DNA from 3 places in the Novosphingobium sp. HNCC26DJ243 genome. Region 1 is predicted to be linked to each of the others. Evidence: predicted binding sites of a transcription regulator. Region 1 holds the regulator's gene; each other region holds the start of a gene.

Region 1 (7,342 bases):
TGCGCGCACCGCCTGGTTTGACGGTATTGCCGCGACCGGGACCGTGCTCGGCGACGTCGTGGTCGTGCGCCGGTCCGAACGCGGCACCACATTGCGCGGCATGCAAAAGGATCTGGCAGACCACGTGCGTTCGCGCCTCGGCGGCTCGCCCGGCACCATTGCTGCGGCCTTTGCCAGTGGTGATCGCGGGGCGATTGCGCAAACCGACGAGGACGCGATGCGCGACGCGGGCCTCACTCACCTACTGTCAATCAGCGGCCTTCATGTGAGCGCGCTGGTCGGCGCGGTCTACTGGATCGTTGCCCGGCTGCTCGCCGCGATGCCGTGGATCGCGCTGCGCATTCGCGTACCCATCGCAGCCGCGCTCGCAGGCGCAGTGGCGGGCCTTGCCTATACCCTGCTGACTGGCGCCGAGGTGCCCACAATCCGCTCGTGCATCGGCGCGATGCTGGTCCTCGTCGCGCTCGCGCTCGGACGCGATCCGCTGTCGTTGCGGATGGTCGCGGTCGGCGGGTTCATCGTGATGATCTTCTGGCCCGAAGCCGTGCTTGGTCCCAGCTTCCAGATGAGTTTTGCCGCCGTCATCGCCATCATTGCCTTCCACTCGGCCGCTCCAGTACGCGGGTTCCTCTCCGCCGAGCACCATGGGCCGTTCGCGCGGATGGCGCGCAATCTGATCCTGTTGCTCGCCACGGGCATGGTGATCGAACTGGCGCTGATGCCGATTGGCCTGTTCCACTTTCATCGCGCTGGCGTTTACGGATCGCTGGCAAACGTCATCGCCATTCCGCTCACAACCTTCGTCACCATGCCGCTGATCGGGCTTGCCCTGCTGCTTGACCTCGCAGGTCTGGGAGGCCCGGCATGGTGGTTGACGGGCAAAAGCCTCGAAGTCCTGCTCGCGCTCGCCCATTTCGTCGCCGCCCGTCCGGGCGCAGTGACCATGCTTCCGCCGATGGCGCCGTGGTGCTTCGTGCTGTTCGTTGCAGGAATGCTCTGGCTCGCGCTGTGGACCGGCACCGTGCGCCTCTGGGGAATGCTACCGGCGACGATGGCGGTGGCGGCGATGGTCGTCACTCCCACGCCCGATCTGCTCGTTACCGGCGATGGCCACCATGTCGGCATGACCGGCCTGGGCGACGATCTCATCGTTCTGCGCATGGGACGCGGCGATTACATGCGTGAGAACCTGCTCGAACTCGCCGGGATGGAGGGGACGCTCCGTCCTATCGACGAATGGCCCGCGGCCCGTTGCAGCGACGATTTCTGCACAGCCGATTTGCGGCGAGACGGCCGCCGCTTCGTCCTCCTCCTGACGCGCAGCCGCGCCTACGTTGATGACATGGCACTGGCCGCGGCATGCGAGCGTGCCGACATCGTGATCGCCGACCGGCGCCTGCCTTTCGCCTGCAAACCGAGGATGCTCAAGGCAGACAGGGCCTTCCTCGACCGCACCGGTGGCCTCACAATCAACCTCGCCACCGGCCGCATCCGCACCGTCGCCGAAACGCAAGGACACCAAGGCTGGTACCGCTGGCCGGAGATGTGGACTGGCTTCCCTGTTGTCGATGCAACTACGGGGAGCCGGCCCATCGCTTGATTGGTGATCGACGAAGGGCAATCGCGGCTACGGCGTCGGGGCATCTGACTTCGTGCGCCACGCGCAATCAAACGTCATCACGTTCGCCAGCGGTCTGACTCGAAGCGACCGACAAAGTTTTAGATTGCCCGAACCCCTTCCATTCCGACTCTTCCCAACGACTGATCCGTCATTGCCCGCCCTCACGTCCCTCAAGCTTGGGTGCCATCCAAAGCCGTTCATGTGGAAAGGGAAAGCGGATGTTTGCAGCCCACTTGGCCCCGCCAATCTCGACGGCACCTCGCGCGTGCCGTGTTTTCAAAAAGGCTTTGACCTGCTCAAACATCGAACTTGTAAGGAACAAGCTGTAGGAGTGGCCCCTCGTTACTGTTTGCGGATCGTCGATGCCCGGCCAGTCTTCTGGCCAGACAATCGAGGGTTCGGCTGCATGGGCATAAGGAGAAATCATCACTTCGAACTTCTCGGGCAGCCAGGGCCGTGCTTGGGCGGCACGGTAACGCTGCAAAGTATTCCAGGCTGAGACAACAGCCTTTGGCAATCTGGCACGGAAGTCCGGCTCACCCATCGGTCCGGTTATCGTGATGAAGATGGGCTTTGCACCTGCATAGATCAGCAAACTGTGCTCTGGCATGTCAGTGACGCCCTCCAGCATGAATTCGCCTTGAAACTGTGCAAGCGCGCGCAGATTGAGCTGTTCGACGAGTTCTGAGACTTCTTCCGACGTAAGGCGAGAAGTCGAAAAACCGTCTGGCGTATTCTGGATGACAGTTCCGTCCGCATAGAGTGCGAACGTCGGAGATTCGCTGCCTATCACATTGGACCAGATGCTGCGGCCCAGCACGACGACAAGGGGGGCTGGGCTGTTTGACTTCCTTGCGGCGGCAAGCGCCGCTGGCCGCTCGAAAAACTCCTCTCCGGAACGCCGATGCACAATCGGAAAGCTGTGGATCGGGTCGGCCGTTCCAGCGGTACCGTGCTCGTTACTGTTCGCCTTCACGGTTGGATCGCAGCCCGCGAGCAGAAAGATCGACGCGACAAGCAAGGCGACAATTTCAGATGAGATTTGCATCGGCATAAATTATCACATCTGGGGACCGGTGTTCCACTTCACGCGCGAATAGCTCGCGCGAAGGAATGATTGATGAGGCCATTCTTCGCGGAGAAAGTTCGGTGCGAAAGGGGGCGGCAGGTAGGAAGTCCAGAAACGGGCCGGATTGCAGGAATGCAAGTCTTCGGCACCCGATGCGCTCGCCAATCCGTCAATCAAAATTCTTTAGCGGTTTGACCGCGCGGAACTGTTCGTGCAGCGGCCTGCTCTTGAGCGCCGGCAGATCGACGGGGTCTTCCGGCACGAACTTGTCGGGGATCCGGTCGAGAAGATCGCGGATCAAGGTCAGGCGTCCCGTCTTCTGGTCGTTGAAGTCGATGAGCGTCCAAGGGGCAAACGCGGTGTGCGTAGCGGCCAGCATGTCCTCGCGCGCCTCGGTATAGGCGCCGTAGAGTTCGCGCGCCTTTACGTCGATCGGCGAGAGCTTCCAGCCCTTCAGCGGATCGTCGCGCCGCTCGGCGAAGCGCTTTTCCTGCTTGTCCTGATCGCAGCACAACCAGTACTTCACCAAGATGATGCCGTCATCGACGAGCATCTTTTCGAACTGCGGCGTGGCCTCGAGAAAGGCGCCGACCTGTTCGGGCTTGGCATACCCCATGACCCGCTCGACGCCTGCGCGATTGTACCAGCTGCGATCGAACAGCACGATTTCGCCCGCTGTCGGCAGGTGCTGGACATAGCGCTGGAAATACCACTGGCCCGCTTCGCACTCGGTCGGCTTTGCAAGCGCAACCGTCCTGACCTGCCGGGGATTGAGATGTTCGCGGATGGCGGCGATCGCGCAACCCTTGCCCGCGCTGTCGCGACCCTCGAACAGGACGACGAGACGCTTGTCGGTGGCGGCGACCCAGCGCGCGAGCTGGACAAGCTCCCGCTGCAGGGGCTTCAAGGCCTCGCGGTATTCCTTGCGCTTCAACCGGCCCATGCCCTGTTCTCCAAAGCCCGGCCTGCAGGCACGGCGCTAGCGGCAGAGCATTGCGCAAGGTCCTGTCCGTGGCAAGGCGCGCAGGTTTCACCCTTCGGCACAACGAGACTTGAGAGCAATACGAGCCCAGGCCGCAGGTGAAGGCCTCATCGCGCCAACAGCGCTCGCTCACTCACGGCAAGCGAAGAATCCCGCGCCAACCGTGCTCGCTACTTCACCAAGAGCCCAGGCCTGCTCGCGCAACTTCGCGCAGCCTCGCCGGACTGCTGCGCGGCGTCGCTGTCTGCAGAGACCATCACTGGCCCACGTCAGCCTCCACGCAATCCGGTTTGGTCAGCGAAACGAACCGGCCGAGCCGCACACAAGGGGCGTGCAGCTCCTTCAAGCGCGCCAGCAACGCCCCGTCAGTGATAACGGCGCAGAAGTCCGGCCAGCTTGCCTTGCACCGCGACTTCGTCGGGGCGGTAGAACTGCGGATCGTACGCAGCATTGGCCGGATCGAGACGGATCATGCCCTTCTCGCGATGGAGGTACTTGAGCGTGGCTTCCTCGCCTCGCACCAGCGCCACGACAATCTCGCCGTCGCGGGCGACATCGGTCTTGCGCACCAGCGCGTAATCGCCGTCGAAGATCCCGGCCTCGACCATGGAATCGCCCGAAACCTCGAGCGCATAGTGTTCGCCCGCACCGAGGAGTGCAGCGGGCACCGGCAGAGTGGCCGACGTCTCGAACGCCTCGATCGGCACGCCCGCAGCGATCTTGCCGTGAAGCGGAAGCTCGATCACGTCGTTGGCCGGGGCGGGGGCCGCCTTGGCAACCTGACGCATCGGCGCGACAACCGGGTTGGTGTTGGCAGCCTCGCGCGCCAGCACCGGCTTCGTCACCGCGCTTTCGGGCTGGCGCAACACTTCGAGCGCCCGCGCGCGATTGGGCAGGCGGCGGATGAAGCCGCGTTCCTCAAGCGCCGAGATCAGACGGTGCACGCCCGACTTCGACTTGAGGTCCAATGCCTCCTTCATCTCTTCGAACGAGGGCGAAATGCCGGACTCCTCCAGACGAACCTGGATGAAAGAGAGCAATTCGTGCTGCTTGCGCGTCAACATTGGCGGTTACTCCGCGGGTGAACGAATGCGGAACGGATAAGCAACCAAATACGACTCGTCAAGCAATTCCGCCATTTCCGAGCAGGTAGATCGGAACATCACTTCCCGCGCCTTGTGCAGGCGCTCCTGCCTCGCGCACGACCAGCGCATTGCTGCGGGCAAGCGGCGACAGCGCACCGGAATCCTGCAAGTGATCAAGCGTCACGCCCGCGCCGTCCCACTGCGCCCGCAGGAACTCCATTCGGCTTCCGCCAACGCCCATCGCGGTTGTCAGGCGTGACGATAGCGCCCGGGGCAGGGGTTGCGCAGCACCGAGCATCGACCGCAGCAGCGGGAGCAGGAACAGGAACCCGGTGACGAAAGCCGAGGCGGGATTGCCCGGCAGACCGAGAATGATCTGGCGGCCACGGCGGGCGACGATCAGCGGCTTGCCCGGCTTGATCGCGATCCGCCAGAATTCGAGTGTTGCGCCAACCGCTTCGAGCGCGGGCCGCACGAGATCATGATCGCCCACAGAAGCGCCACCACTGGTCACGATGACGTCTGCATCGCCCGAAGCTTCGAGCGCGGCGGCAAGGTCCTCGAGCCGGTCGGCAATCGGCCCGACGTGGCTGATATCGACCGGCAGCTCCCCCGCCATGGCGCAGAGCATCGGCCCGTTGCTGGCGGGAAGCTGGTGGATGCCGGGCACCTGGCCGGGGAGCACCAGTTCGTCGCCGCTGTCGATCACCGTCAGGCGCAGGCGGCGTCGCACGGGCAGGTGACTGTGCCCGCCGGCGATGGCGAGCGCGATCTGCGCAGCGCCAATGCGCGTTCCCGCATCGAGCAGCACGGCATCGCCGGCAAAGTCCATTCCGGCGGGCCGGATGTGGCGCTCGGGCGGGCGCGGCGGTTCACCGGCGAGGGAAAGCGTGCCGGCGTCGCGCGACGCATCTTCCTGAAGCAGCACCATGTCGGCACCATCGGGCAGCACTGCGCCGGTGCTGATCCGCACGGCCTGGCCGCTCCCCACGGTCCCACCGAAGGGATGGCCCGCCGCGCTCTCGCCGATCACCGTCCACGGACCCGGCAGGTCGGCAGAGCGCAGCGCATAACCATCCATGGCGGAGAGCGGCGCGGCGGGCTGGGTGCGGCGCGCCCGAAGCGGCTCGGCCAGGTAATGCCCGAGGCAATCGCAACCTGCGCGATGCTCCACCGGCAAGGCCTCGGCCAGCGCAAGCAGGCGCGCCTGCGCCTCGGCGAGGGGGAGGGGCGGCGTCCTCATGCGCGCACACTCATTCGGGCGCTACCCAGGTGCCCGACTTGCCGCCGCGCTTCTCGATCAGGCGGACGTTTTCGATGACCATGCCTTTGTCGAGCGCCTTGGCCATGTCATAGACCGTCAGCAGCGCGACCGACACCGCGGTGAGCGCTTCCATCTCGATCCCGGTCTTGCCCGTCAGCGATGCGGTGGCGGTGCAGTCCACGCCGGTTTCGGTAAAGGCGAAGTCGACGTTCACCGCGTCGAGCGCGAGCGGGTGGCAGAGCGGGATCAGATCCCCGGTCTTCTTCGCTGCCATGATCCCGGCGATGCGGGCCGTGCCGAGCACATCGCCCTTGGGCGCGTTGCCTGCGCGCACGGCGTCGAGCGTGGCGGCGTTCATCCGGATCGATCCGCTGGCGATGGCAACGCGCTGCGTCTCGGCCTTCGCGCCGACATCGACCATGCGTGCAGTGCCGGCCGAATCGATATGCGTCAGATCGTTCATCCACGTCCTCGGAAAGCTGAACAGGTTTACGGGGTTTACACAGTCCAGGGAGAAAACGGCGAGGCCCCTTTGCGGCTCTCGCTCTGGCCCGGAACGCCGCCGGTTTCAAGGTTTTCGGGGACGGGGATCGACATCGGCGAAAGATTGGCAGACCGCGCGGGTGTAGGAAAGATTTTCCTGCCGCTTCGGAGGCTTGTTGGGAATTCATTAGCCTTCGCCGGTCATTCTGGCGGTCCATGACTGACAGCGCCCCGCAACGCCGCATCGCTCTGCTTGTCGATGCCGAGAACATGCAGCCCGAATACATGCGCTCTGTTCTGCCGCATGTGTTCAAGCTCGGTCGGCCGGTAATCCAATACGCCTTCGGTGACTTCAGCCACCCTTGCGCGAAGCCGTGGGTCGAGTTCCTGCGGCGCAATGTGATCGAGGCGCGGCAGGTTACCCCTGCGGAATCGGGCAAGAACGCGGCAGACATCGCGCTGGTGGTAGAGGCCATGCGCCTTGCGCTGCACAAGCGGGTCGACGCGCTGTGCATCGTGTCGAGCGACCGCGATTTCGTGGCGTTGACGACCTTTCTCAAGGGCGAGGGCATCGACGTCTACGGTTTCGGCGACGACAGGGCGGGAGGCAAGTACCGCCAGTCCTGCGCCCGGTTCTTCGAAGTGCGACCCGATGCCGCGACGGTGCCGCTACCAGGTTCCGCGCCGACTCTGGCGCCAGCACCTGCACCAACGCCCGCACCCACGGGCGCTACGAACTGGCCCGCGATCATGCAGCACATGGCGCGACTGGCGGGCAAGGAAGGCTGGCTGTCGCTTCAGGTTCTGGGCTGCGAACTGGGCAAGCAGGGCATTCGTG
Region 2 (7,342 bases), 640 kb from region 1:
GCATTGCCCTCAGCCTCGCCGGAGCCCCGTTCTTCCTGCGCCTGCTGCTCAGGATGCGGAGGGAACTCGCATGATGCAGTCCCGACACCTGAACCCGTCGCAGGACGCGCGCTGATGCTCGAAGCGCGCAACCTCACCATCGCCGCGCGTCTGGCCGAAGTCACCGCGCGCATCCGCCCCGGCCGCGTCACCGCCATCTGCGGCCCCAACGGCGCGGGCAAGTCCACGTTGCTCAGCGCGCTCGCGGGACTCATCGCGCCGAGCGGCGGCACCGTCACGCTCGCAGACCGGCCCCTCGCGCAGATCCTGCCCGAAGAGCGCGCCCGGCGCATCGGCTACCTGCCGCAAACCGCGCAAGTCGCCTGGAACATCTCGGTGCGCACGCTCGTCGGTCTTGGCCGCCTGCCGCATCGCTCGGATGCGCAGGAAAATGCCCGCGCCATCGATGAGGCCATCGCCGCGCTCCAGCTCGAACTCCTGGCTGACCGCCCGCTTTCCGCCCTTTCAGGGGGAGAGCGCGCGCGCGCCCTGCTCGCCCGCGTGCTCGCCACGCAGCCGCACTGGATATTGGCCGACGAACCGCTGGCCGCACTCGATCTGGCCCATCAGCAGGCACTCGCCGGGCGCCTGCGCGCCCTTGCGAAGCAGGGCAGGGGCGTCGTCCTCGTCGTCCACGATCTCGCGCTTGCCATGAACCATGCCGACGATGTGATCGTGCTCGATCAGGGGCGCCTGATCCGGCAAGGCTCGCCCGACATCGCCCTGTCCGAACTGGTCATCGCCGATGTCTGGAAACTCGAAGGCCGCTGGCTGGGCACGCCCGGCCACCGCGCACTTGCGCTTTAGATTATCTGCACCAAACTTCGTCATTCCGAGCGCAGCGAAGCGATCCAGAGCGACACCGCACGGCGCAGGATCGGCTCGCTGCCGCTCGCGACACCACGTGATCCTGACACATCGCGCGCAGCTCTGGCCGAAAGCCCGAACCGGGCCTGACGCCGCGGCCGACAGTCGCGGCTCAAGCCGCTTTCATGTCCGTTTCAGGATAGTGTTCGGTCATCGCCGCGGCAAAGTCGGCGGCGAAGTAGGCAGCAAACGTCTCGCGCACCTTCATCGAGACCGCCGGCCGCTCCACCGGCACAACCTCGCACCGCCCGTCAGCCCAGCAGAACAGGCTTATCGAGGGCGAATGCTGGTCTTCGGGCCGGTCGACAACCATGGAACGGAGCAATCCTCACTAACCTTCGATAAGGGGGTCTAGCAAAGTTCCGAAATGGATTATTGTATGGTTTCGACAAAGTTACGATCTGTCCCGACAAGGGACGAACCCCATCATCCGCCCGCACCCCAACCAACCCGTTCGTCCTGAGCCTGTCGAAGGACAGATGCCCACCCGCGCCCGCCGAAAAGAGGGCCGCCTCAAGCAACCTTGCGCAGCAAACATCTATTCCTTGGGTGATATCAAGTTTCCCAAAGGTTGCGGTCCAGCGCTTTCATCGCTGCAGTGATGGCCACCGTGTCCACGCTCACGCGGACCACGCGGGCGAGCAGGTCGATCATGCTCTCCTTGTAGTCGGCAAAGCGATAGGTGTTGAACTTGGCGGCGATGGTGGGGTCGCGGGGCTTCTTCTCCTTGTGCTGGTCCAGCACCCAATCGATAGCACTGCGGTTGCCCAGCCGGTAATCCCACGCTTCCTTGGGAATGCCGCTAATCTGCGTATCGGCATCGACCATCACATTGCCTGCCGCCGCATTGCTTTTCAGCACCGGCTTGGGGTGCGTGCCCGGCGCGCGCTTGGGTTGCGGCGTTTCGATCCGCTCCACCGGCCAAGGCGCAACTTGTTCATAGCCGATGTGCATGGCCATCAGCGCTTCACCCCATGCCACCCACCGGGCAAAGTCGGGATAGAACGGAATGCGCGGAAACTCGCGCTTCAGGTTCAGCGCGTATTTCTCGCGATAGACCGGATCGTGCAGCACGGCATAGCAATAGGCAAAGATCGCGTCCTTGGTCACCGCAGGCACGCCGCGCTCGTCGTACGGCCATGACGCAGGATTGGGCGCAATCACTAGATCATGCACGGTCCCATCAGCGTCGGTCAGTCTCTGCGCGATCCCGCCGTTCTGCGTCCGGTCCCGGAAGCGCGCTGCGGCAACCTCGTCCTTGTAATGCGCCTTGAACTTGTTGAGGCCCCAGTCGGTGATGTTGTCGACGCGTTCGCCGGATTTGGTGTAGCGGTAGCGGGAATAGTATTGGTTTGCGTCTGGAATATACCAGTCGAGAGATGATGGCCTTGCCGTTGCGAGGCAAGCGAACGTTCCACGTTTTCCCCAAGAGCATGTGATTGACGTATTGCTGCAGTCTTTTGGAAAACTGCGATCTAAAAGCCCTAATCGATCAATAAACAAATTTGACCGATAAAGCCATAGGCTAGAGAATGGACGATATTCAATAATTTCCATCTTAGCAAAGTCGAAATTCTCTTTTTGCCCAGCCTTGCGACGGCGTTTTAGTGTCTCAGACCATTTAATTTCTGATGGCCACACTGGAGGGCGAGTTTCTTCGTATCCTTTAATAAGTGTCCGAACTTTTCCCTCTAGGTGATGAATAGATCTATCGTACAGCCAATCGTCTCTATTTGTCGATATGCCAAGGGAGTATTCGCCAAACACGGCACGGTGCTGTCGAGAATCTTTTGCATGCTTGGTCGCAGTGTTCGCCAAGGGGATCAAATCGCTTGAGATTTCGGGTGGGAGGTCAATCCAGGCAGCATCCAGTCGATTGGCAATTTTCAGCCAGTTAGATCGTGACCCGTCCAATGTGCTGAGCCATGCAAGCTTGTCCTCGCTTCGACCTTCTGGTGCCGACATATAAAAAAGCTGAAAAGGAAATTTTCCGCGCCGCTTCACCCAAAATGAAATTGCAACGCCAGTCCCAATTTCAAACACGTTGCCGGAACCACCTGCCCCTTTACGCTTGTAGTCCCCACCGAGATCAATAACCCATCCCTCGTCAAAATCCTTTGCCACCGTACGACGAAATCCGTCATCTTGGTGGGCGTCTATAAAACTACGATTTGTTATGTATGCAACTATACCTTCGTCACCGATCCGGTCACTTGCCCAACGAATAAATCGTTTGTACATATCATATTGCTTAGTCTTCTGTGCCGTGCTGGCCTTGATGTATGTATTCTTGATGCGCTTATCGATGTGGGCATATGTCCGGTTCTTGTTGTTGTCGTTCTCGTTCTGCTGGTTGGCGTTATAGGGCGGGTTGCCGATGATGACGCTGATCTTGCGGCGGTTCTGGCGCTTGATGCGTTCGATGTTCTCGTCGCTCAGCGCGCCAAGCAGATCGAACTGGTGTCCTGAATGGATGCCAAGCGCATCTACATTGTCCAGCGTGTCCACAAGGCATAGGTTTTCAAACTCGGCAAACTGCCCGGTGATCGCCTGATAGGTCGCTTCGATGTTCAGGTTGGCGACGTAATAGGGCAGGATCGCGATTTCGTTGGCGTGCAGCTCCTCCTTGTATTTGTGACGCAGCTTGTCGCCGTGGCCGCGAAAGCTTTCGAGCAGTTCCACGATGAACGTGCCGGTGCCGGTGGCCGGATCGAGGATTTCGACGCCCCGGTCTATCAGGTTCTTGCCGAAGTGCTTTTCGCACAGCCAGTCGGTGCTGCGAATCATGAAGCGCACGATTTCGCCCGGCGTATAGACCACGCCCAGCTTGTCCGCCGCCTTCGGATTGTAAACCTTGTAGAAGTTCTCGTAGAGGCCCTTGAGAAAGCCCTGCTTTTCCGAATGGGTGGAAATCACAGCAGCCGTGGCGGCAATGCCCGAATAGTAGGGGGCCAGCGCGCGCAGCAGTGTCGATTTCTCGCCGCGCGCGAAGAGCTTGTCTTCAAGCTTGTAAAGCTCGCTCGCGACGTTGTTCTGGCGGTGGAAGTCGGGGTTGTCGAAAACCTTGGCGAAAATGTCTTCGGTCAACACGTGCTGGATCAGCATTTCCTGCACATCGTCGCGGCTCACCGCCGGGTTGATCGCGTCCTGCGCGTGCTTCAGGAAGGCCTTCTCGGCCTTGTCGAACTCTTTAGAAGCCTTGCGCTTGTCGGCAATAAGGGCGCGCAGGGCGTCCAGCACGGCTGGCAGGTCCGCCGCGAACTGCCTTACCGCCTTGTTGAACTCGGCAATCTCGCGCCGTTCATGCCCAAAGAACCGCGTCAGAAGGCCATAGAGCGCTTCGGTGTCATCCATGGCCACGCGGGCCAGTTCGCTGCCATCCTGCACGAGCACTGCCGTGTGATCGTCGGAGAAGATGATATTGTCGCGCGGGTATCCTTTGCGGAATTTGGCCGCGATTTCCGCGTCCAGATCGTCGTCGGCGTCCTTCGCCTCCCAATATCCGAACGGCACCCGCAGGGCATGCAGCAGCGCGCCGTCCACATAGATGCGGTTCTTCTGCGGCGTTACGATATCGTGCTCGGGCACAAAGCTCAGGTCTTGCGAACGGCCCCACCGCTTCAGCAAGTCCTTGAATGCTTCGCGCAGCACGCTTTCGCGGCGACTACCAGATACGACGCGCAGTCGGTCAAGTTCGGCGCGGTAATCGTTGATGCTCTGTCTGCTCAAGATAATTCCCCGGTTTGGGTTCTTATTCCGCCAAGATCAGGCGCTTGCCAAGTGCGCTGCTGCACATCATCCCCCAAAGCCCGTATTGCACCGTTCCCCCACACTCCCCACATGCGCGTGAGCCTTGGGCAAGGCCTTGCCTGAATCGAACAAATATGGAACACCGCCGCGCATGTCTCTCAATACCATTTCCGTCCGCGGCGCTCGTGAACACAATCTCAAGGGGATCGATATCGATCTCCCGCGCGACAGCCTGATCGTCATCACCGGGCTTTCGGGCTCGGGCAAGTCGAGCCTCGCGTTCGACACGATCTACGCCGAAGGCCAGCGGCGCTACGTGGAATCGCTCTCGGCTTACGCGCGCCAGTTCCTCGAGATGATGCAGAAGCCCGATGTCGAACATATCGACGGCCTCTCGCCCGCCATTTCGATCGAACAGAAAACCACCAGCCGCAACCCGCGCTCCACCGTGGCGACCGTGACCGAGATCTACGATTACATGCGCCTGCTCTGGGCGCGCATCGGCATCCCCTACAGCCCCGCCACCGGACTGCCCATCGCCGCGCAGACCGTGTCGCAGATGGTCGATCGCGTCATGGCCCTGCCCGAAGGCACCCGCGCCTACCTGCTCGCCCCCGTCGTGCGCGGGCGCAAGGGCGAATACCGCCGCGAGCTCGCCGAATGGCAGAAGGCCGGCTACACCCGCGTCCGCATCAACGGCGAGATGATGGCCATCGAGGACGCGCCCGCGCTCGACAAGAAGCTCAAGCACGATATCGAGGTCGTGGTCGACCGCATCGCCGTGCGCGACGGCATCCAGACCCGCCTCGCCGACAGCTTCGAACAGGCCCTCAAGCTCGCCGACGGCCTCGCCTACATCGATCTGGCCGACACGACGGTCGAGGCGCTGGGTGAATCCCCCTCCCGCCTGCGGGAGGGGTTAGGGGAGGGCATGTTACCCGACCCCGCCAAAAACACGCCCTCCCCCAGCCCCTCCCGCAAGCGGGAGGGGAGTGGCATGAAGAAAACCGGCCTCCCGGCCAACCGCATCGTCTTCTCCGAAAAGTTCGCCTGCCCCGTCAGCGGCTTCACCATCGACGCGCTCGAGCCGCGCCTGTTCTCGTTCAACGCCCCCCAGGGCGCGTGCCCCGCCTGCGATGGGCTTGGCGAAAAGCTGCTGTTCGATCCCCAGCTCGTCGTCCCCAACGAACACCTCTCGCTCAAGCAGGGCGCCATCGTCCCCTGGGCCAAGAGCAACCCGCCGTCGCCCTATTACATGCAGGTCCTCGCCAGCCTCGCCGCGCACTTCGGCTTCAAGCTCGAAACCGCGTGGGACGAGCTGCCGGGCGAGGTGAAGCTCGTCATCCTCTATGGCACCGGCGGCAAGGCCGTCCCGCTCACCTTCATCGACGGCAAGAAGAGCTACACCGTCAACAAGGCCTTCGAGGGCGTCATCGGCAATCTCAACCGCCGCATGTTGCAGACCGAAAGCGCCTGGATGCGCGAGGAGCTTTCCAAGTTCCAGACCGCCCAGCCTTGCGAAACCTGCCACGGCGCCCGCCTCAAGCCCGAGGCGCTCAGCGTCAAGGTCGCCGGGACCGACATCTCCTCCATCACCCGCCTCTCGGTCGCCGCCGCGGTCGAATGGTACGGCGCGCTCGATGCCCAGCTCACCAGCCAGCAGTCGCAGATCGCCCGCGCCATCCTCAAGGAAATCAACGAGCGCCTCGGCTTCCTCAACAACGTCGGCCTCGATTACCTCAATCTCGATCGCACCTCGGGCACGCTTTCGGGCGGCGAGAGCCAGCGCATCCGCCTCGCCAGCCAGATCGGCTCCGGCCTCTCGGGCGTGCTCTACGTGCTCGACGAACCCTCGATCGGCCTCCACCAGCGTGACAACGATCGCCTGCTCGTCACGCTCAAGCGCCTGCGCGATCTCGGCAACACCGTCATCGTGGTCGAACATGACGAGGACGCCATCCGCACGGCTGACCATGTGGTCGATCTCGGTCCCGGCGCGGGCGTCCACGGCGGGCAGATCGTCGCCCAGGGCACGCTCGACGATATCCTCTCCAACCCCAACAGCCTCACCGGCCAGTACCTCACCGGCGCCCGCCGGATCGAGGTGCCGAAGAAACGCCGCAAGGGGAACGGCCTGTTCATCGGCGTGGAGGGCGCGCGCGCCAACAACCTGCAGAACGTCAGCGCCAGGATCCCGCTCGGCACCTTCACCTGCGTCACCGGCGTCTCCGGCTCGGGCAAGTCGAGCTTCACCATCGATACGCTCCACGCAGGGGCCGCCCGCGCGCTCAACGGCGCCCGCGTCATCGCCGGCGCGCACGATCGCATCACCGGGCTCGAGAACTGCGACAAGGTGATCGAGATCGACCAGTCGCCCATCGGCCGCACCCCGCGCTCCAACCCCGCGACTTACACCGGCGCCTTCACCCTGATCCGGGACTGGTTCGCCGGCCTGCCCGAAAGCGCCGCACGCGGCTACAAGCCCGGCCGCTTCAGCTTCAACGTCAAGGGCGGCCGCTGCGAAAAGTGCCAGGGCGATGGCCTGATCAAGATCGAGATGCACTTCCTCCCCGACGTTTACGTCACTTGCGAGGAGTGCGAGGGCAAGCGCTACAACCGCGAAACGCTCGAGGTGAAGTTCAAGGGCCACTCCATCGCCGACGTGCTCGACATGACGATCGAGGAC
Region 3 (7,342 bases), on a different contig from region 1:
ACTGTCGATCGCGACACGCGCGGCCGTGCCAAGACGATCAACTTCGCAATTCTCTACGGCATCAGCCGCTGGGGCCTTGGCGGCAGGCTCGGCGTCGGCGCGGACGAGGCGCAGGCGATGATCGACCGGTACTTCGAACGCTTCCCCGGCATCCAGCGCTACATCCACGAAACGCTCGAGAGCGTGCGCGAGCGCGGCTATTCGGAAACGCTGTTCGGCCGCAAGACCTGGTTCCCGCGCATCAGTTCGAAGAACCAGGCCGAGCGCCAGGGGAGCGAGCGCGCTGCGATCAACGCCCCGATCCAGGGCACCAGCGCCGACATCATCAAGCGCGCCATGGCCCGCATGATGCCCGCGCTGGCTGAAGCGGGCCTGCCGAACGTCAGGATGCTGCTGCAGGTCCACGACGAACTGGTGTTCGAACTGCCCGAAGGCGACGTCGAGGCGGCACGGCCTGTGATCGAGCGGGTCATGGCGACTGCGGCCGAGCCGTCGGTCAAGCTGACCGTGCCGCTGGGCGTGGAAATCGGCACCGGACTGTCATGGGGCGCAGCGCACTAGAGTGCTTTCAGTCAAGCGCCGCGAACCGTGCCAGGTCGTCCGTGCGGAGCATCAACACGTCCTCGTTGGGCACCGAGTTGGTCAGCGCGTAGAAGGCTGCGGCCTTGTCGGGGCTGAGCCCCATCTCGCGATAGTAGGCAAGATAGGCCTTGTTGACCGAAGCGTCGGCGGCAAAGTCGCCGGGTTCGTGGCCGTCCTCATCGATCCATGAATGGACGACGAAGGCGGCGTCGGGCGCCGCACTGCGGTTGGCACCGGCAAGGAACAGCTCGACCGCGCCCGAACGCACCGAGCCGTGCGCGGGCACGTGGGTCGCAATGCCCTGCGCTCGGATCATCCGGCCCAGGCGCAGGTTCGCGTAATCGTCCACCGTGCCCGGGCAATCGGCCATTTCCAGCACGCGGATGCCGGGGTAGGCGCGGAGCATCTTGGCAAAGTCTGCCGGCGAATAGGAATCAGTCTCTGCCACGAGCGCGGCGCGCGTGGAGTCGATCACCTCGAACGCTCCGAAGCTGGCGATGCCGTTTCGCGCCGGGCCATCGTGCAGCCCGACAAGGCGCTCCGAGCCCGGCTCCTCGACCTCGACCACCGTGGTCTCGGTCCAGGTTACGCCATCCTCTACCCAGGTGCGCGTCGAGACCTCGCGCGCCGACACAATCGGCTGGCAGGCCAGAAGCGCGGTAAGGGCAGGAAGGATCAAGCGGCGGAGCATATCCCTCCATCCGCGCGCGGGCCTTGCCGAATTGCCAAGGGAAACGGTTAAATTGCCTTCACCATCTTTTCCCGCTGCCTGCCTGATGCTTCGGAAATGGCGGTATTGCGCCTTCGCCGCTTCCCACCGCGCAATCACTCAGCAATGACCGCAGGATCAGTACGGAGCTTGCATGGTCGCGCTTGTATCGACAGTTGCCTATCTCGGGCTCGAAGCGCGATCTGTGGAAGTGCAATGCCAGGTTGCGCCCGGAATGCCCGCGTTCAAGCTGGTCGGCCTGCCCGACAAGGCGGTGGGCGAAAGCCGCGAGCGGGTGCAGTCGGCACTGTCTGCCTTGGGCCTTGCCCTGCCGCCCAAGCGGATCACCGTGAACCTCTCGCCCGCCGACCTGCCCAAGGAAGGCTCGCACTATGACCTGCCGATCGCGCTTGCGCTGCTCGCCGCCATGGGCGTGGTCGATCTCGAACAGATCGCCGATTACGTCGCCGTGGGCGAACTCGCACTGGATGGCCGCGTCCTGCCATCGCCCGGCGTGCTGCTTGCAGCGCTCCATGCCAGCGGGCAGGACAAGGGGCTGATCTGCCCCGCCGCGCAAGGGCCCGAAGCGCGCTGGGCGAGCGGGATCGACGTGATCGCCGCGCCCGACCTTGTTGGTCTTCTCAATCACCTCAAGGGCACGCACCGCTTGCCCACACCACAGCAGGGCGTGGCGGAAGCACCGCGCCGGGTGGCCGATCTCAAACAGGTGAAAGGGCAGGAAACCGCCAAGCGTGCGCTCGAGATTGCCGCCGCCGGATCGCACAACCTGTTGATGTCCGGCCCGCCAGGTGCGGGCAAGTCGCTGCTCGCCTCGTGCCTGCCCGGCATCCTGCCCGAACTGACGCCGGCAGAGGCGCTGGAGGTATCGATGGTCGCCTCGGTCGCCGGCACGCTCGAGGATGGCCGCATCAGCCGTGCCCGCCCCTTCCGCAGTCCCCACCACTCCGCCTCGATGGCCGCACTGACGGGCGGCGGGCTGAAGGTGCGGCCCGGCGAGGTCAGCCTGGCGCATCTGGGGGTTCTGTTCCTCGACGAATTGCCCGAATTCCAGCGCGCGGTGCTCGATTCGCTGCGCCAGCCGCTGGAGACGGGCGAAGTCACGGTCGCGCGCGCCAATGCCCACGTGACCTTCCCCGCGCGGGTGCAGCTGATCGCGGCGATGAACCCTTGCCGCTGCGGCCACCTCGGCGATCCGGCGCTGGGCTGCAGCCGCGCGCCGCGCTGCGCCGCCGATTACCAATCGAAGGTTTCAGGCCCCCTGCTCGACCGGATCGACCTTCACGTCGAGGTCGATCCGGTTTCCGCCGCCGATCTTGCCTTGCCACCGCCTGCCGAAGGGTCCGACCAGGTTGCAGCACGCGTCGCCAAGGCCCGCGCGATCCAGACTGTACGGCTCGAAGGCACGGGCCGGCGCAGCAATGCCGAACTCGACGCCGACCTGCTCGATTGCCATGCCACGCCTGACGAACCGGGCCGCAAGCTGCTGGCCCAAGCCGCCGAAGCGATGCGCCTGTCTGCGCGTGGCTATACCCGGATGCTGAGGGTCGCCCGCACGATCGCCGATCTTGCCGGCACGGAAACCGTGGGGCGCATCCACATCGCCGAAGCGCTCAGCTACCGCAGGGTCGCGCCGAGGGCCTGAGGCGGTTCGGACGAGAACTTGCAGCTACAGACTGCGCCCGATGAAGATCAGCAACATCGCGCCCAGTACCGAGGCGAGGCAGCCCGCGCGATTCACCTTGTCGCCGAACGTCCCGCGTGACCGCGAACTGGCAAGCAGGCCTGCGATCAGCGCGCCGCCAACGCCGAGAAGGATCGTCTTGAACAGGCCGATGTCGACGTCGCCCGGATAGAAGAACCGCGCGAGCACGCCGACGACCAGCCCGGTGAACACGATCGAGATCAGATTCAGCACATTCCTGCTCCATTCCTGTGGACACTTCATATGGTGCCGGTTGACCCCTTCTTGTCCACAATTTGCGCGGGCACCTCAAAATAAATCCGACCAACGCCATTTGCCTCTTGAAGTGCCGCTCTTTCCACGCGTCGCTGCACTGCAACATGACCTTCAGCGCGACGAAGCGAATCGGGCTTGCGACGAATTGAGTCCGCTACAGGATGTTTACCCTCTTGTGTCTCGACAGGGTTGAGGCACTATGGGTTGTGGTCGGGCTTCAGGGGGACCTCTAAACCTAGTTTAGAGAGCTTGGGCGTGTTTTGCGCGCATTGGCATCGCTTTGCCTGCGCGCAGGATGCGAACCGACCGGATACGAATTTCGCGCGAAGGCTGGGCCAAGGGATTGATGTTCCCTGTGTGTTCCATCTTCGCTATGATCGGGAAGCGCTCCCGATTCGATGAAGGACTGATGCCCGGTTGCTTGGCGCGGGCGTTGATACGGGGGTTGCGACGTGGATTTCAGAACTGGAGACGGCGCGGTGGCTGCACAGGATGAACTGGCCCTCAATGCGCAGGAAGCTGGTGAAGCAAAGGCGATGGACATGAACACCAGGGATGCAGGCAGCGATGCACTGGTCGCCGGAATGGCGGCAACGGTCGCTGCGGCCGCTGTCGCCGCCCAGCCGGTCAGCGATTCCAAGAAGGTCAATCCGCGCCGCTTCACGATCGTCACCGACGACAGCCGCGATGCGCGCCTGACCGATTTCGGCAAGGACACGCTGGACGACCGCTATCTCCTGCCCGGCGAGAAGTATCAGGACCTGTTCGCCCGCGTGGCCGATGCCTATGCGGACGACCAGGACCATGCCCAGCGCCTCTATGACTACATCTCCAAGCTGTGGTTCATGCCGGCAACGCCCGTGCTCTCGAACGGCGGCACTGGGCGCGGCCTGCCTATCTCGTGCTATCTCAACTCGGTCGATGACAGCCTTGAAGGCATCGTCGCCACGTGGAACGAGAACGTCTGGCTCGCCTCGCGCGGCGGCGGCATCGGCACCTACTGGGGCAAAGTGCGCGGCATCGGCGAATCGGTCGGTCTCAACGGCAAGACCAGCGGGATCATCCCCTTCGTCCGCGTGATGGACAGCCTGACGCTGGCGATCAGCCAGGGCTCGCTGCGCCGTGGCTCGGCCGCCTGCTACCTTGACGTCAGCCACCCGGAAATCGAGGAGTTCCTCGAAATCCGCAAGCCGTCGGGCGACTTCAACCGCAAGGCGCTGAACCTTCACCACGGCGTGCTGCTGACCGACGAGTTCATGGAAGCCGTGCGCGATGGCGCCGAGTTCCACTTGCGCAGCCCGAAGGACGGCTCGGTCCGCAACACGGTCGATGCGCGCTCGCTGTTCCAGAAGCTGGTCGAGACCCGCCTTGCGACGGGCGAACCCTACATCGTCTTCAACGACACCGTGAACCGCACGATGCCCAAGCATCACCGCGATCTCGGACTCAAGGTCTCGACCTCGAACCTGTGTTCGGAAATCACGCTGCCCACCGGTCGCGACCATCTCGGCAACGATCGCACCGCGGTGTGCTGCCTGTCCTCGCTCAATCTTGAAACCTGGGACGAATGGAACGGCGACAAGCTGTTCATCGAGGACGTGCTGCGCTTCCTCGACAACGTGCTGCAGGACTACATTGATCGTGCGCCTGACGAGATGGCCCGCGCCAAGTACTCCGCAATGCGCGAGCGCTCGGTCGGCATGGGCGTGATGGGCTTCCACTCGTTCCTGCAGATGAAGGGCATCGCCTTTGAATCGGCGATGGCCAAGGCGTGGAACCTCAAGATGTTCCGCCACGTCGCCGCCAAAGCGGACGAGGCATCGCTGATGCTGGCGCAGGAGCGGGGCCCGTGCCCCGATGCTGCCGACATGGGCGTGATGCAGCGCTTCAGCTGCAAGATGGCGATTGCGCCGACCGCGTCGATCTCGATCATCTGCGGCGGCACGTCTGCCTGTATCGAGCCGATCCCGGCGAACATCTACACGCACAAGACGCTGTCGGGCTCGTTCGTGGTCAAGAACCCCTACCTGCAGAAGCTGCTGGCCGACAAATCGAAGGATTCCACCAACGTGTGGAACTCGATCCTCGAGAACGGCGGGTCGATCCAGCACCTCGACTTCCTCAGCCCCGAGGAAAAGGCAGTCTACAAGACCAGCTTCGAGATCGACCAGCGCTGGCTGCTCGAATTTGCGGCGGACCGCACGCCCTATATCGACCAGGCCCAGTCGCTGAACCTCTACATCCCGGCCGACGTCGACAAGTGGGACCTGATGATGCTGCACTTCCAGGCGTGGGAAAAGGGCATCAAATCGCTCTACTACCTGCGCTCGAAGTCTGTACAGCGCGCAGGGTTCGCCGGTGGCGTGGAAGCGGACAACACCGCCGCCGCCCCGGTCATGGAACTCGCCGCCAGCCCGACCGACTACGAGGAATGCCTGGCTTGTCAGTAACTTAGATTCGTTTCTGTGGAAAAACGAATGACTTACGACGACGAAGATTCGTCGACGCCGTTAGTAAACGGTATTTAAGAATTTGGTTCGAGTCGTCTTCGATGCGAATCAAAAGGGGAAGGAAGTCTAGCGACAACCTTCCCCATGCAAGCTGAACGACGAGTTAGACGAGCAGCCCGCGTTGCAGCTTCTGACTCGCATGGCTCGTCGTTCTGGTCAACCTGATGTCTCCGGCATTAGGTGGGAGACCCTGTGGATAAAGCTGTCGATAGCTCTCGGCGGTTCGTCCAACGAGTCAAATCTCATGACTTTGCTTGCATTAACTCCTGCCCAAACGGGATTGCCCGCTGGCTCGAGTTTTCACCGAACGCGTCCGTCCGGGGAGCGGCGCGGCAAGAAAGTCAATGAAATGAATTACTATTCTGCACGCAAGCCTATCGGAACCATCGCTCGCACTGGCGAGACTTGCCCGGAATCGGGCGAGTGGAAGTCGCAGGATACACCTTCGACTACTGCGCCCATCTCGAAGGGCAATCGCATGCCGCCTCATAACGGCAAGGCAGTGTCTTGGAAGCTGATGCGTTACGTCTGATGAGGCCGGAGGGTCTGAACTTCGGACCCTCCAATTTCCGTAAGCATTGACCTCACCCCATGCTAGATATTGGGCTGCCCGGGGATCTTGACGCGATATGTTGTGCGCATAGCCTGTGGATGATGCTTTTCCGTATCTTTCCTGCACTACGATTTGCGGTATCATTCATTAATGATCAGTCGCGCGCCTCCGTTACACTCCGCGACACTTCGCGGCTTGCGCGCTCATGCGACAATCCGCGACAAGACTCCTGCTTGCGTGATCCCTGCCAGGCCCGCTAAGGCAGCTTTGTCTGTTCTTGCGATCAATTCGCAATATCAAAGGGGTTCGTTTCATGCGCAAGTGGCACCGCTGGATCACGGTGTTTTTCGGGGTGTTCATGGTGTGGATGGCCTTCACCGGCGTTGCCAGCCACGTGACCGCACTCTGGCCGTCCGGAGAACAGGCAGGACCGCCGCCCGTGCCGCAAGGCTTCGTCTGTCCCGAAACCATGATGTGCCGGCCCAAGGCACCTCCGGGCGGCATGAAGTCGCTGGTCGGCTGGTTCCACCACCTCCATTCGGGCGAGGAATTCGGGCCTGTGGGCACGGCGATCTCGCTGATGACCGGGCTTGCGCTGATGTTCTTCAGCATCTCGGGGCTGTGGATGTATTATTCCATGTGGAAGAACCGCAAGGATCGCGGGATCAAGCCCGGAATGTTCTGGAAGTAGGGGAGTCGTTGTTTGGTGCGCCCCTGACATCTGTCAGGGGCTTGCGGCAAGGAAAGTCCGGATGGGCTTTCTGTACTCCAGACTGCAAGAAAAACGCCCCGCCGTGTGGCGGGGCGCTCTCCGGCCGCGGGGGGCGACCTGGTCCCGAAGGGGGCGGGACGCGGCAGCCCCACAAGGGGCGGCGGATGCGCCGCGCCCTCCTGCCGGACTTATTCTTCCTCGAGCATGCCCCAGGCGACGTCGCCGTTCGCCGAGAGCCGCACCGTGTCGCCTTCGACTTCGGCAACCAGCCCGCTCGACAGGTAATGATGGTGGCCCG

What was found. The regulator LexA, encoded in region 1, represses DNA repair genes until DNA is damaged. The targets are predictions, from matches to a motif close to GTTCCNCNCTTGTTCT.
Region 2: the regulator LexA is predicted to act here: its motif matches at 4,782-4,797, upstream of uvrA (excinuclease ABC subunit UvrA).
Region 3: the regulator LexA is predicted to act here: its motif matches at 3,618-3,633, upstream of AC2A04_RS09900 (ribonucleoside-diphosphate reductase subunit alpha).

What each region holds. Positions count from the first base shown of each region.
Region 1 is NZ_JBXUGN010000001.1:190,122-197,463, forward strand. Features, by position in the region: gene AC2A04_RS00945 (ComEC/Rec2 family competence protein) at 1-1,600, shown strand, start outside; gene AC2A04_RS00950 (hypothetical protein) at 1,770-2,675, opposite strand; gene ppk2 (polyphosphate kinase 2) at 2,860-3,633, opposite strand; gene lexA (transcriptional repressor LexA) at 4,038-4,736, opposite strand; gene AC2A04_RS00965 (molybdopterin molybdotransferase MoeA) at 4,795-6,000, opposite strand; gene moaC (cyclic pyranopterin monophosphate synthase MoaC) at 6,011-6,484, opposite strand; gene AC2A04_RS00975 (NYN domain-containing protein) at 6,721-7,342, shown strand, end outside.
Region 2 is NZ_JBXUGN010000001.1:831,880-839,221, reverse strand. Features, by position in the region: gene AC2A04_RS03985 (FecCD family ABC transporter permease) at 1-74, shown strand, start outside; gene AC2A04_RS03980 (ABC transporter ATP-binding protein) at 115-846, shown strand; gene AC2A04_RS03975 (hypothetical protein) at 867-1,022, opposite strand; gene AC2A04_RS03970 (hypothetical protein) at 1,019-1,231, opposite strand; gene AC2A04_RS03965 (type ISP restriction/modification enzyme) at 1,462-4,635, opposite strand; gene uvrA (excinuclease ABC subunit UvrA) at 4,808-7,342, shown strand, end outside.
Region 3 is NZ_JBXUGN010000002.1:485,122-492,463, reverse strand. Features, by position in the region: gene polA (DNA polymerase I) at 1-561, shown strand, start outside; gene AC2A04_RS09915 (hypothetical protein) at 569-1,273, opposite strand; gene AC2A04_RS09910 (YifB family Mg chelatase-like AAA ATPase) at 1,446-2,954, shown strand; gene AC2A04_RS09905 (GlsB/YeaQ/YmgE family stress response membrane protein) at 2,979-3,227, opposite strand; gene AC2A04_RS09900 (ribonucleoside-diphosphate reductase subunit alpha) at 3,722-5,719, shown strand; gene AC2A04_RS09895 (PepSY domain-containing protein) at 6,610-7,023, shown strand; gene AC2A04_RS09890 (DUF2171 domain-containing protein) at 7,233-7,342, opposite strand, start outside.